Regions from separate parts of the Bacillus sp. BC08 genome, predicted to be linked through region 2. Evidence: riboswitches for the same ligand, from Rfam matches in the RefSeq annotation. Region 2 holds a riboswitch; each other region holds the start of a gene.
What was found. A riboswitch is a leader RNA that binds a small molecule or an ion and turns the genes downstream of it on or off. The one in region 2 is predicted to bind S-adenosylmethionine.

Region 1 (3,284 bases), 210 kb from region 2:
GCAATCGCGATATTTGCTCCCTCTTTTGCAAAAGCGATGGAAACAGCTCGTCCAATCCCGCTATCCCCTCCTGTAATTAATACATTCTTTCCTTTTAATTTTTCGCTTCCTTTATAATTTGGATCTTCAAACTGCGGAAGTGGATTCATTAATGATTCAATACCAGGTTGTTTATTTTGATGTTGCGCAGGCATTGTTACAAAGTTTTTTTGCTGTGGCATAGCTTCTTTCAACTCCTTTTCTTTATAATGCGCACAATAAAGACTGAAATTCACACATCGTTTTACGATTAATATTCGAATTTAAGACACAAAATATGAATTGTTATAAACTTTTTATGCAAAACTATTGCAAAATAGTTAAAAAACGAATATTATATATAACTGTTGTGAAAATTATTCGTAAACAGAAAGGATGTTTATATGTTTAACCTTTCAAAACATAAAACTTCTATTAAAACTGAAATTATGGCAGGTATTATTACCTTCTTAACAATGGCATATATCATTGTCGTAAACCCTGTCATCCTTGGGGATGCAGGAGTTCCATTTGAACAAGCATTTACAGCAACAATTATCGCTGCTGTTGTCGGAACATTATTTATGGCGATCTTTACAAACTTACCAATCGCAATTGCACCAGGTATGGGATTAAATGCTTACTTCTCTTACTCTGTTGTAAAAGCTCATGAAGGCATGACTTTCGCAATTGCATTCTCTGCTGTATTCGTAGCAGGTATGATTTTAATTTTGTTATCATTCACATCTTTCCGTACAAAATTAATGGAAGCAATTCCTGAAAACTTAAAACATGCAATTACTGCTGGTATCGGTCTTTTCATCGCCTTTATCGGTTTACGTTTAACAGGTATCGTTACAAAAAATGAAGCCAACTTAGTTGGACTTGGTGATCTTCACTCTGCTCCAGTACTACTAGCATTAGCTGGACTTGGAATTACAATTGTCCTTATGTCTTTAAATGTAAATGGTGCGCTATTTATCGGCATGCTATTAACTGGTATTATCGCTTTCTTCACAGGACAATTAACATTCTCAAACGGTGTTACATCAATGCCTGGATTACCAGAAGGAATTATCGTTTCAAATCCAATTACTGCTGTATCTGATGTAATTAACTACGGGTTATACGGCGTTGTATTTTCATTCTTCCTTGTTACATTATTCGATACAACAGGTACATTACTTGGTGTAGCTCAGCAAGGTGGATTTATGAAAGATGGAAAGCTTCCAAAAGCTGGACGAGCTCTTCTATCTGACTCATTCTCAGCAACAATCGGTTCTATGTTCGGAACAACACCATCAACAGCTTACATTGAATCATCTGCTGGTGTTGCAGCTGGTGGTCGTACTGGTTTAACAACTGTTACAGTAGCTGTTCTATTCGCACTAGCAGCATTCTTCGGACCATTAGTAAGTGCCGTTTCTGGTGTATCAGCTATTACTGCACCATCATTAATTATCGTTGGTAGTCTTATGATGGGTTCAGTTCGCCACATCAATTGGGACGCATTTGATGAAGCATTCCCAGCATTCTTAGTAATCTTAAGCATGCCACTTACATCAAGTATCGCAACAGGTATTGCACTTGGATTTATTTCTTATCCACTTATGAAAGTGGCAAAAGGACAATTCCGTGCTGTTCACCCACTTGTGTACTTATTCGGAATCTTGTTCGCTTATCAATTGATTTTCTTACCACATTAAAATCCCTCTTTATGAGGGATTTTTTTTATAAAAAATCATTTGACAACACCACAAACTTGTGGAATAATTCAAAATAGTTGAATATTCGATGTCTTATCAAGAGCAGGTGGAGGGATGAGCCCTACGAAGCCCGGCAACCGACCCATTTATGGGCACGGTGCTAATTCTTACAACACGTTGTGTTGAAAGATAAGAGTAATATGATAAGACGTCTTTTCTATATGAAAAGGCGTTTTTTTATTTTCACTCCCTCCCCTCTCTTCTTAGTTTAGGAGGGATTTTTTTATGAAAAAATTGTATTCCATCGTACTCATTGTTCTCTTACTTACATTAACTGCTTGTACAAATGAACAAGATGCTGTCTCTTCACAAAAGCAACAAACTGTGAAAAAGGTGACTACAACAGTAGAAAATCATTTACAAACAGAAATTCCAAACCAAATAAAGAAACCATTAAAAATTGCATTAATTATGCAAATGTCTATTGGAACTTTTTCCTCTCAATATATTGAGGGCGTCAAAAAACAAGTCGAGTTATTTGGCGGTAGTGTACAAGTCTATAATTCTGATAATGATTTAGCAAAAATGGCGGCAAATTTAGATACTGCTATTAATTCAAAAGTGGACGGTATTTTAATAGATCATGGCCGATCTGAAGCGCTAAAATCTGGAGTAGAAAAGGCATTGCAAGCAAATATTCCTGTAGTGGCGTTTGATAATGATCTACGCTTGCCAGGCGTAACGATTATTGATCAAGATGACTATAGTCTTGCATGGAAATCATTAAAAACATTAGCGGAAGATTTGAATGGACAAGGAAATATCGCAGTTGTATGGGTTGGTGGATTCGCTCCAATGGAACGTCGCAATGTTATCATTGATGCTTTTTATAAACGTTATCCAAATATAAAAGAAGTTGCACGATTCGGTACTGCTAGTAATAACACACCGCTTGATACACAAACACAAGTAGAAGCTTTACTAAAAAAATATCCGAAAAAGGGAGATTTACAAGCTATCTTCGCTTCATGGGATGAATTTGCTAAAGGGGCTGTCAAAGCACTCGAACAAGCTGGTCGTACAGATATAAAAGTATACGGCATTGACTTAAGTAATGAAGATTTACAACTCATGCAAAAAGAAAATTCGCCTTGGACTGCTACAGCTGCAACTGATCCAACTGAGATAGGTAAAATTCAAGTACGTTTTTTATATAAAAAAATTGCTGGTGAACAAACTCCAGATATTTATTCGCTAGAACCTTATTTAGTGAAGAAAAATAATTTACCAAAAGAAAATATAACAATGGATCAGTTATCAAAACACATAAATGGTTGGGGAGCTTCAAAAGATGGATATTCCCCTTGGATGAAAAAATTAGAGAAGGAGAAAAACTGATGACATTCTCTCTTCAAAACATTACACATTCTTATCATGTAGCTACACCTGTTCTAGAAGATGTTTCTATTCATATTGAAAAAGGCAAAGTGCACGCTTTACTAGGAATGAACGGCGCAGGAAAAAGTACTTTATTAAAAATAGCAACTGGTGAAATCCAAC
Region 2 (3,284 bases):
CACTGACTAATACTAGAATGAAAGTAAGTAATATGAATGATTTTCTCATAAAATTAATCTGTCTCCTTAAGTTTCTCAATTTTGTGCAACTATACATATAAGATTAACATAATGTCTCATTATTGGCTCAAAATAGGGAATTTTTTAGACGCCTTATTCTTTTTCCTTTTCATATACATTCAATTGGGTCTCACGATATTTGTTAATCTTTTAAATCATTGTCTTAGTAATACCGAGGATTATTATAGATATATTAATCATATAATTTGTCCCTATCAAAATGAACGTTTCTTGCATCTAATATATTGTAAATATATTTTATTTTGAAAGGATGTGATTATATGGCTCATAAATCTACTGGAGTGTTTCGAGTTCCAGTTTCTGAAAATGGGATTATTCCAACTGCTCTCAACATTATGTTAAACAATGATTCACGCTGTCATACTAGTAATGTAACGGTAACTGTTAAGAGAAGTCGAAACATTTCTTTCCCAACTCAAAATGAATTAGTTGAAATCTCGCGTACTTTTGTTTCTTTAGAACCAAACAGAACAACTAAGATTGTGTTGTTTACGCCAGAATTCCAAATAGAAGATTTTCTTGATGTCATCATTAGTGGAAATAAAGATGATGTTAAGGATGTTCTTGTATATTCTTTCTTAGCAGATTCAGCAGGTCACAATCTGCCATCTACTGTTTTTAGAAATGCAGAATACACTTTTGCTTGCTGACACCGTGATGATGTATTCTTTACTGTCATATATTTGAAGGGAAAAGTTAAATAAGAGTTGATTTAACTTTTATCTGGGTTCTCCAAAGAAGTATGCTTTAGCTAAATAAACAAGGAACCGACTAATACGTTCCTTGTTTATTTGCATTTTATATGAAATTTCGTGTCTATTATTTCGAAAGCAACTTTACAGGGGAACGGATTTTTCCTAGTGAAGTAGCACCTATAGATGAAAGTACTCAATATTCCAATTCTAAAGGTAGGCGAAATGCTTGAATGTTACCATCATTCATAACCATCTTTATAATATGTAATTAGTATTATTCTACTCTTCAAATATCTCCGGCTTCTCCACTCTAAATGATTTCACCTCGCCACATTCTAAACAAAATGTAGTTAATAGTTTGGAACGTTTCCCCACTGAAAAGAGCCTGCTAGAATCATCCTCACAAACATATGCATGATAAGCAAATCCAACTCTTCCTTCTTTAAATGTAGTAGAGCCACAATTCTCGCATTTTTTATTTTTCATGCTACTAACACCTCTTTTGCTATGTTTTTAATATAGAAGTAAAGCAACTTGGTTATACATGATGTTTTCGACAAGATACAATATACCCCTCTCTATATCCGCAAGTAAAACAACATAATACGCCTATAATTCTCTATAAAAATATGATTTTTCATATATCATTTAATGTATATCGGAAAAATAAGTATTAAAGTATTGATTTTTATTATTCTGATGATTATAATAAATGAAAATCAAACAATTCTTATGTTGAGAAGTGGAGGGACGGGCCCTATGAAACTTCGGCAACCTCGTTTTAGACGAAAGGTGCCAAATCCTGCAGGTGAAAAAACACCTGAAAGATAAGAGCGGTTCACTTAGTCAAGAAGGCTACTCTTATTTCGATAAGAGTGGCCTTTTTTTATGGCTAAAAGATAAAGGGGGAATAGGTAGTGGAGTATGGTTTTTGGTTACCGATTTTTGGGGGATGGCTTCGAAATGTAGATGATGAATCTATGCCGCCTACGTTTGAGTATGCAAAACAAACCGCACAAGCGGCAGAACAATTAGGTTTTTCAACAACACTTATTGCAGAATTAAATTTAAATGATATAAAAGGTGTGTCAGCACCAAGTTTAGAAGCGTGGACAACTGCGGCAGCACTTGCTGCAGTGACGGATAAATTAGAGATTATGACAGCTGTAAGACCTGGCTTTCATAATCCAGCAGTTACAGCGAAAATGGCAGCAAATATTGATCAATTAAGTAATGGTCGTTTTACATTGAATGTAGTTTCAGCGTGGTGGGAAGAAGAAGCGAGACAGTATGGCGGAGTATTTACCGCACATGATGAAAGATATGATCGCACAGAGGAATTTGTAACAATTTTGAAAGAGCTTTGGAAAGAAGAAGAGTTTTCTTATAAGGGGAACTTTTATGAGCTTCAGCATACACATTTAAGTCCAAAACCTGTGCAGAAACAAGGCATTAAGCTTTATGCAGGTGGTGAGAGTGAGAGAGGAAAAGAGGTCATTGTAAATCACGCGGATGCATATGTAATGCACGGGGGAACAGTGGAAGAAGTATCTGTGAAAATAGAAGATATGAAGAATCGTAGAAAGAAAGTTACAGAGGAGCCATTGCAGTCATTCGGGCTTGCGGCTTACGTCATTTGTCGTGACACAGAAGAAGAGGCGTTAGAAGAATGGAAACGCATAACGGATGTGAAAGATGATGCGTTAGGTTACGCGGGTTACCAAGACTTTGTGAGTAAATCACAGTTGGAACAGCAAGTGAAGCTGAATGATTATTCTGTATCGAATCGCGGCTTACGTCCTAATTTAATCGGAACACCAGAACAAATTGCAGAAAGAATACTTGCTTTTGAAAAAGTGGGTGTTACGTTATTACTTTTACAATTTTCACCACAGCTTGAAGAGATGAAACGATTTTCTGAAAAAGTGATGCCATTAGTTGAAGCAAAAAGAAAGGAATTGATTACAAATGAGTAAAATTTACATATTACATGAGAATAAGGAATGGACGAATCATTTAGTGAAAAGGTTGGAAGAACTGGAGTTACCGTATGAGGAATGGCTTTTAAATGAAGGAACACTTTCATTAGAACAAGAACCTCCAAAAGGTGTTTTTTATAGCCGCATGAGTGCCTCTTCACATACGAGAGGGCATCGATATGCACCTGAATTGACTGAAGGAGTTCTTGCTTGGCTAGAGGGATATGGACGAACAGTATTTAACGGGTCTCGTGCATTACGCCTTGAAGTAAGTAAATTGAATCAATATGCAGCATTAAGAAAATTTGGGATACAAGTGCCGAAAACAATTGGTGCTGTTGGCCGTGATCATATAGTAAAAGCAGCAAAGGAGTTAGGGGAAGTACCGTTCATTACAAAGCATAACCGTGCAGGTAAAGGCCTTGGTGTTCAACTGTTTCATTCCATTGATGCTTTAGAACAATATTTGGATGGTCCGGCGTTTGAAGAGCCCATTGATGGAATTACTTTAATCCAGCAATATATTGAA
Region 3 (3,284 bases), on a different contig from region 2:
TTACGGTTATAGTCAACATGAACATATACGAAATCATGAAACGTTGCTTACGTCGAAGTTAGTTGAAACGACGAACGGATCATGGGGAGAAGAAAGACTCTATTTAGAGGAAACACGACAAGATCTTCGTGAAAAGATTTTATCATATAAAGCGACTTCTGCTGATAAGAAGCGTATACAAGAGATTGAAAGTGATCTTCGAAAGCAAAAAGCGAAAATTAAAGAAGTAGAAAAAGAATACATTGAAAATGCGAAAGTAATTGGCGCAACTTTATCGAAATGTGCCATTGATTCATTGATTTATGAGCGTACATTTGATTTAGTTGTCGTAGATGAAGTAAGTATGGCATATGTTCCGCAAATTGCATTAGCTGCTTCACTTGGAAAACGCATCGTCGTATGTGGTGACTTTTTACAGTTACCTCCAATTGCGATGGCGAACCATGAACTCGTTCGCAAATGGCTCGGGGAAGATATGTTTTACCATGCGGGGATTGTTGAGTCTGTCAATAAATCAGAAGCACATCCGAACCTCTTTATGTTGCAGGAACAAAGACGTATGCATGCGGATATATCGAAGTTTACAAATTCGTTTATTTATAAAAATAGAGTATACGATCATCCGTCTGTTTCAGACCGTAAAGAACTTGCGCAATTGCAACCGTTCGCAAATGAGGCGAGCGTTTTATTTGATACGAGTCTAATGGGAGCCTTTTCGTTAAAGGACGCTGCTTCAGGTTCTCGTTTTAACATTATGTCTGGTTTAGTAGCGATGCAAATGATGTTAATCGGACTGTTAGATGGTGTTCAATCGATCGGTGTTGTTACGCCTTACAGAGCACAATCCCGCTTTTTATCAACGTGCATTAGAGAAATGTTGCAGAGAACGAAATATCAAAACATACCTGTTTTAGCAGCGACGGTTCATAAGTTTCAAGGGTCTGAAAGAGATATGATGATTTTTGATACAGTGGATAGTTACCCGCAAGAACGACCTGGTGTGTTATTCTTTGACCATAAAAACCATCGCCTCGTCAATGTAGCTGTAACGAGAGCGAGAGGGAAGTTCATTCAATTATCAGATTGTCATTATATGCGTAAAAACCTTTCAAGAAAACAAGCGTTATCACAATTAACAGCTCATATAGAACGTCATGGAGATGTGTATGATCGTACGACATCAAGACAATTGTGGGAACGAAAAATTTCGAAACGTTTACGCTGGTTTATGGAAATGAATCTTGAAGAACCGAAAGGGTTATTGAAAGATATTTTAGCTGCAAAACGAAAAATTATTATTTCACTTCCAAGTACAAAGCAAGTGGATAAACGAGTATGGCAAGCGTTAATGCGTACAAATGCGCAAATAACAGTGTATAGTGATGGACCAGTTCCGTTAAAAAATGTAAAGTTACAAAGACAAAATAAAGCATTCCCGTTTATCGTAATCGATGATGAAATCTTTTGGGCAGGGGCACCGCTCACATCTCAAATGATGTTTGAAGGCAGTATGGAATTTCCGTACGTATGTGCAAGGCTGCAAGCACCAGAAACAATTGGTGTGTTAAAAGGATTTTTAGATATTCGGTAAATTCGGATAGGAATTCCTTGACTTTTAATCGAAATGAACTTAGAATGAATGTAATTTAATATAATTTTATGAAAATTCTTATCACGAGAGGTTGAGGGACTGGCCCTATGACACCTCGGCAGCGGATTCGTTATGAATACTGTGCCAATTCCAGCAAGGTAACTTGAAAGATAAGAAAGAAGCTCATTTTGACTGTATATGCAGAAGCCTCTTTCTATCTTTTAGAAAGAGGCTTTTTTATGTGAAAATATAAGGGGGAAGAAAAATGGGAGCGACTGGAGTAACGTCACAAAGAAAAACAATTGAAGAGAGTATTGAAAGAAATAAGGAAAAGTACATAGAAACAAGTCACGATATTCATGCGAATCCGGAGATTGGTAACCAAGAGTTTTACGCATCAAGAACGTTGAGTCTATTGCTAGGGAGTGCAGGATTTCAATTACAACACAATATTGCTGGACATGAAACAGGTTTTATCGCGCGAAAAAGTTCAGGTAAACAAGGTCCAGTCATTGCATTTTTAGCTGAGTATGACGCTTTACCAGGACTCGGTCATGCGTGTGGTCACAATTTGATTGGCACAATTAGCGTTGCGGCAGCGATCGCATTATCAGAAACGCTTGAAGAAATTGGCGGGGAAGTTGTCGTATTCGGAACGCCAGCAGAAGAAGGCGGGCCAAACGGTAGCGCAAAATCGAGTTATGTAAAAGCTGGTTTATTTAAAGATGTTGATGCGGCACTTATGATTCATCCGAGCGGAAAAACAGCGACAACGAGTCCATCACTAGCAGTCGATCCACTTGATTTTCACTTTTACGGAAAAACAGCTCACGCCGCAGCTTCACCAGAAGAAGGAATTAACGCATTAGATGCGATTATCCAGCTGTATAACAGCATTAATGCACTTCGCCAACAACTTCCGTCAGACGTGAAAATTCATGGCGTTATTACTGAGGGCGGAAAAGCACCTAACATTATTCCTGACTACGCCGCAGCAAGGTTCTTCATCCGCGCAGCAACGAGAAAAAGATGTGCGGAAGTAACAGAGAAAGTAAGAAACATCGCAGAGGGAGCAGCATTAGCAACGGGTACGAAAGTGAAAATCCATCAATTCCAAAATGAAATCGATGAACTACTCGTAACAAAAACATTTAATGACGTCGTAGCCGAAGAACTAGAATTACAAGGTGAAGACGTAAATCGGAAAGAAAGATTTGGCATCGGTTCAACAGATGCAGGAAACGTAAGCCAAGTCGTACCGACAATTCATCCATATATTAAAATCGGTCCAGACGATTTAATTGCACATACGAATGAATTTAGAGAAGCAGCCCGTTCAGAATTAGGAGACAAAGCATTAATTACATCGGCAAAAGCACTAGCACATACAGCGTATCGATTAATTACGGAAGAAGGGCTGTTAGAGAAGGTGAAGGAAGAGTTTAGAGAGGCGCAGAGGAATCAGGGGTAAGTGATTGTAAGGAGGAGTGGGGGGAAATCCACTCCTTTTCTTTTTTGCGTAACGCTGATGCTAAGATTTTTTGCAGTAAAATCAATGTTAGGGGAACTTTTTTAATTAAAATTTTTTCAAAATTAACATAAATGCTTGCAATATTTAAATTAGTACTATATAGTTCTATTTATGACAAAGGTAAAATTAATGAATCAAAAACGTGTGATTGAAGTAGCTGCA

Region 1: it holds a riboswitch for S-adenosylmethionine, as region 2 does, so the genes downstream of both, ACXVYO_RS17680 (sugar ABC transporter substrate-binding protein) here and ACXVYO_RS16630 (LLM class flavin-dependent oxidoreductase) in region 2, are expected to answer to the same signal.
Region 3: it holds a riboswitch for S-adenosylmethionine, as region 2 does, so the genes downstream of both, ACXVYO_RS06310 (M20 family metallopeptidase) here and ACXVYO_RS16630 (LLM class flavin-dependent oxidoreductase) in region 2, are expected to answer to the same signal.

What each region holds. Positions count from the first base shown of each region.
Region 1 covers NZ_JBTGPA010000034.1:309,962-313,245, forward strand. Annotated here, with positions in the region: gene ACXVYO_RS17670 (SDR family oxidoreductase) at 1-221, opposite strand, end outside; gene ACXVYO_RS17675 (NCS2 family permease) at 423-1,724, shown strand; SAM riboswitch class I at 1,815-1,920, shown strand; gene ACXVYO_RS17680 (sugar ABC transporter substrate-binding protein) at 2,010-3,122, shown strand; gene ACXVYO_RS17685 (sugar ABC transporter ATP-binding protein) at 3,119-3,284, shown strand, end outside.
Region 2 covers NZ_JBTGPA010000034.1:100,818-104,101, reverse strand. Annotated here, with positions in the region: gene ACXVYO_RS16645 (DUF4352 domain-containing protein) at 1-49, opposite strand, end outside; gene ACXVYO_RS16640 (hypothetical protein) at 342-731, shown strand; gene ACXVYO_RS16635 (hypothetical protein) at 1,056-1,262, opposite strand; SAM riboswitch class I at 1,504-1,610, shown strand; gene ACXVYO_RS16630 (LLM class flavin-dependent oxidoreductase) at 1,694-2,752, shown strand; gene ACXVYO_RS16625 (ATP-grasp domain-containing protein) at 2,745-3,284, shown strand, end outside.
Region 3 covers NZ_JBTGPA010000027.1:5,060-8,343, reverse strand. Annotated here, with positions in the region: gene ACXVYO_RS06315 (AAA domain-containing protein) at 1-1,591, shown strand, start outside; SAM riboswitch class I at 1,667-1,768, shown strand; gene ACXVYO_RS06310 (M20 family metallopeptidase) at 1,857-3,062, shown strand; gene ACXVYO_RS06305 (TetR/AcrR family transcriptional regulator) at 3,252-3,284, shown strand, end outside.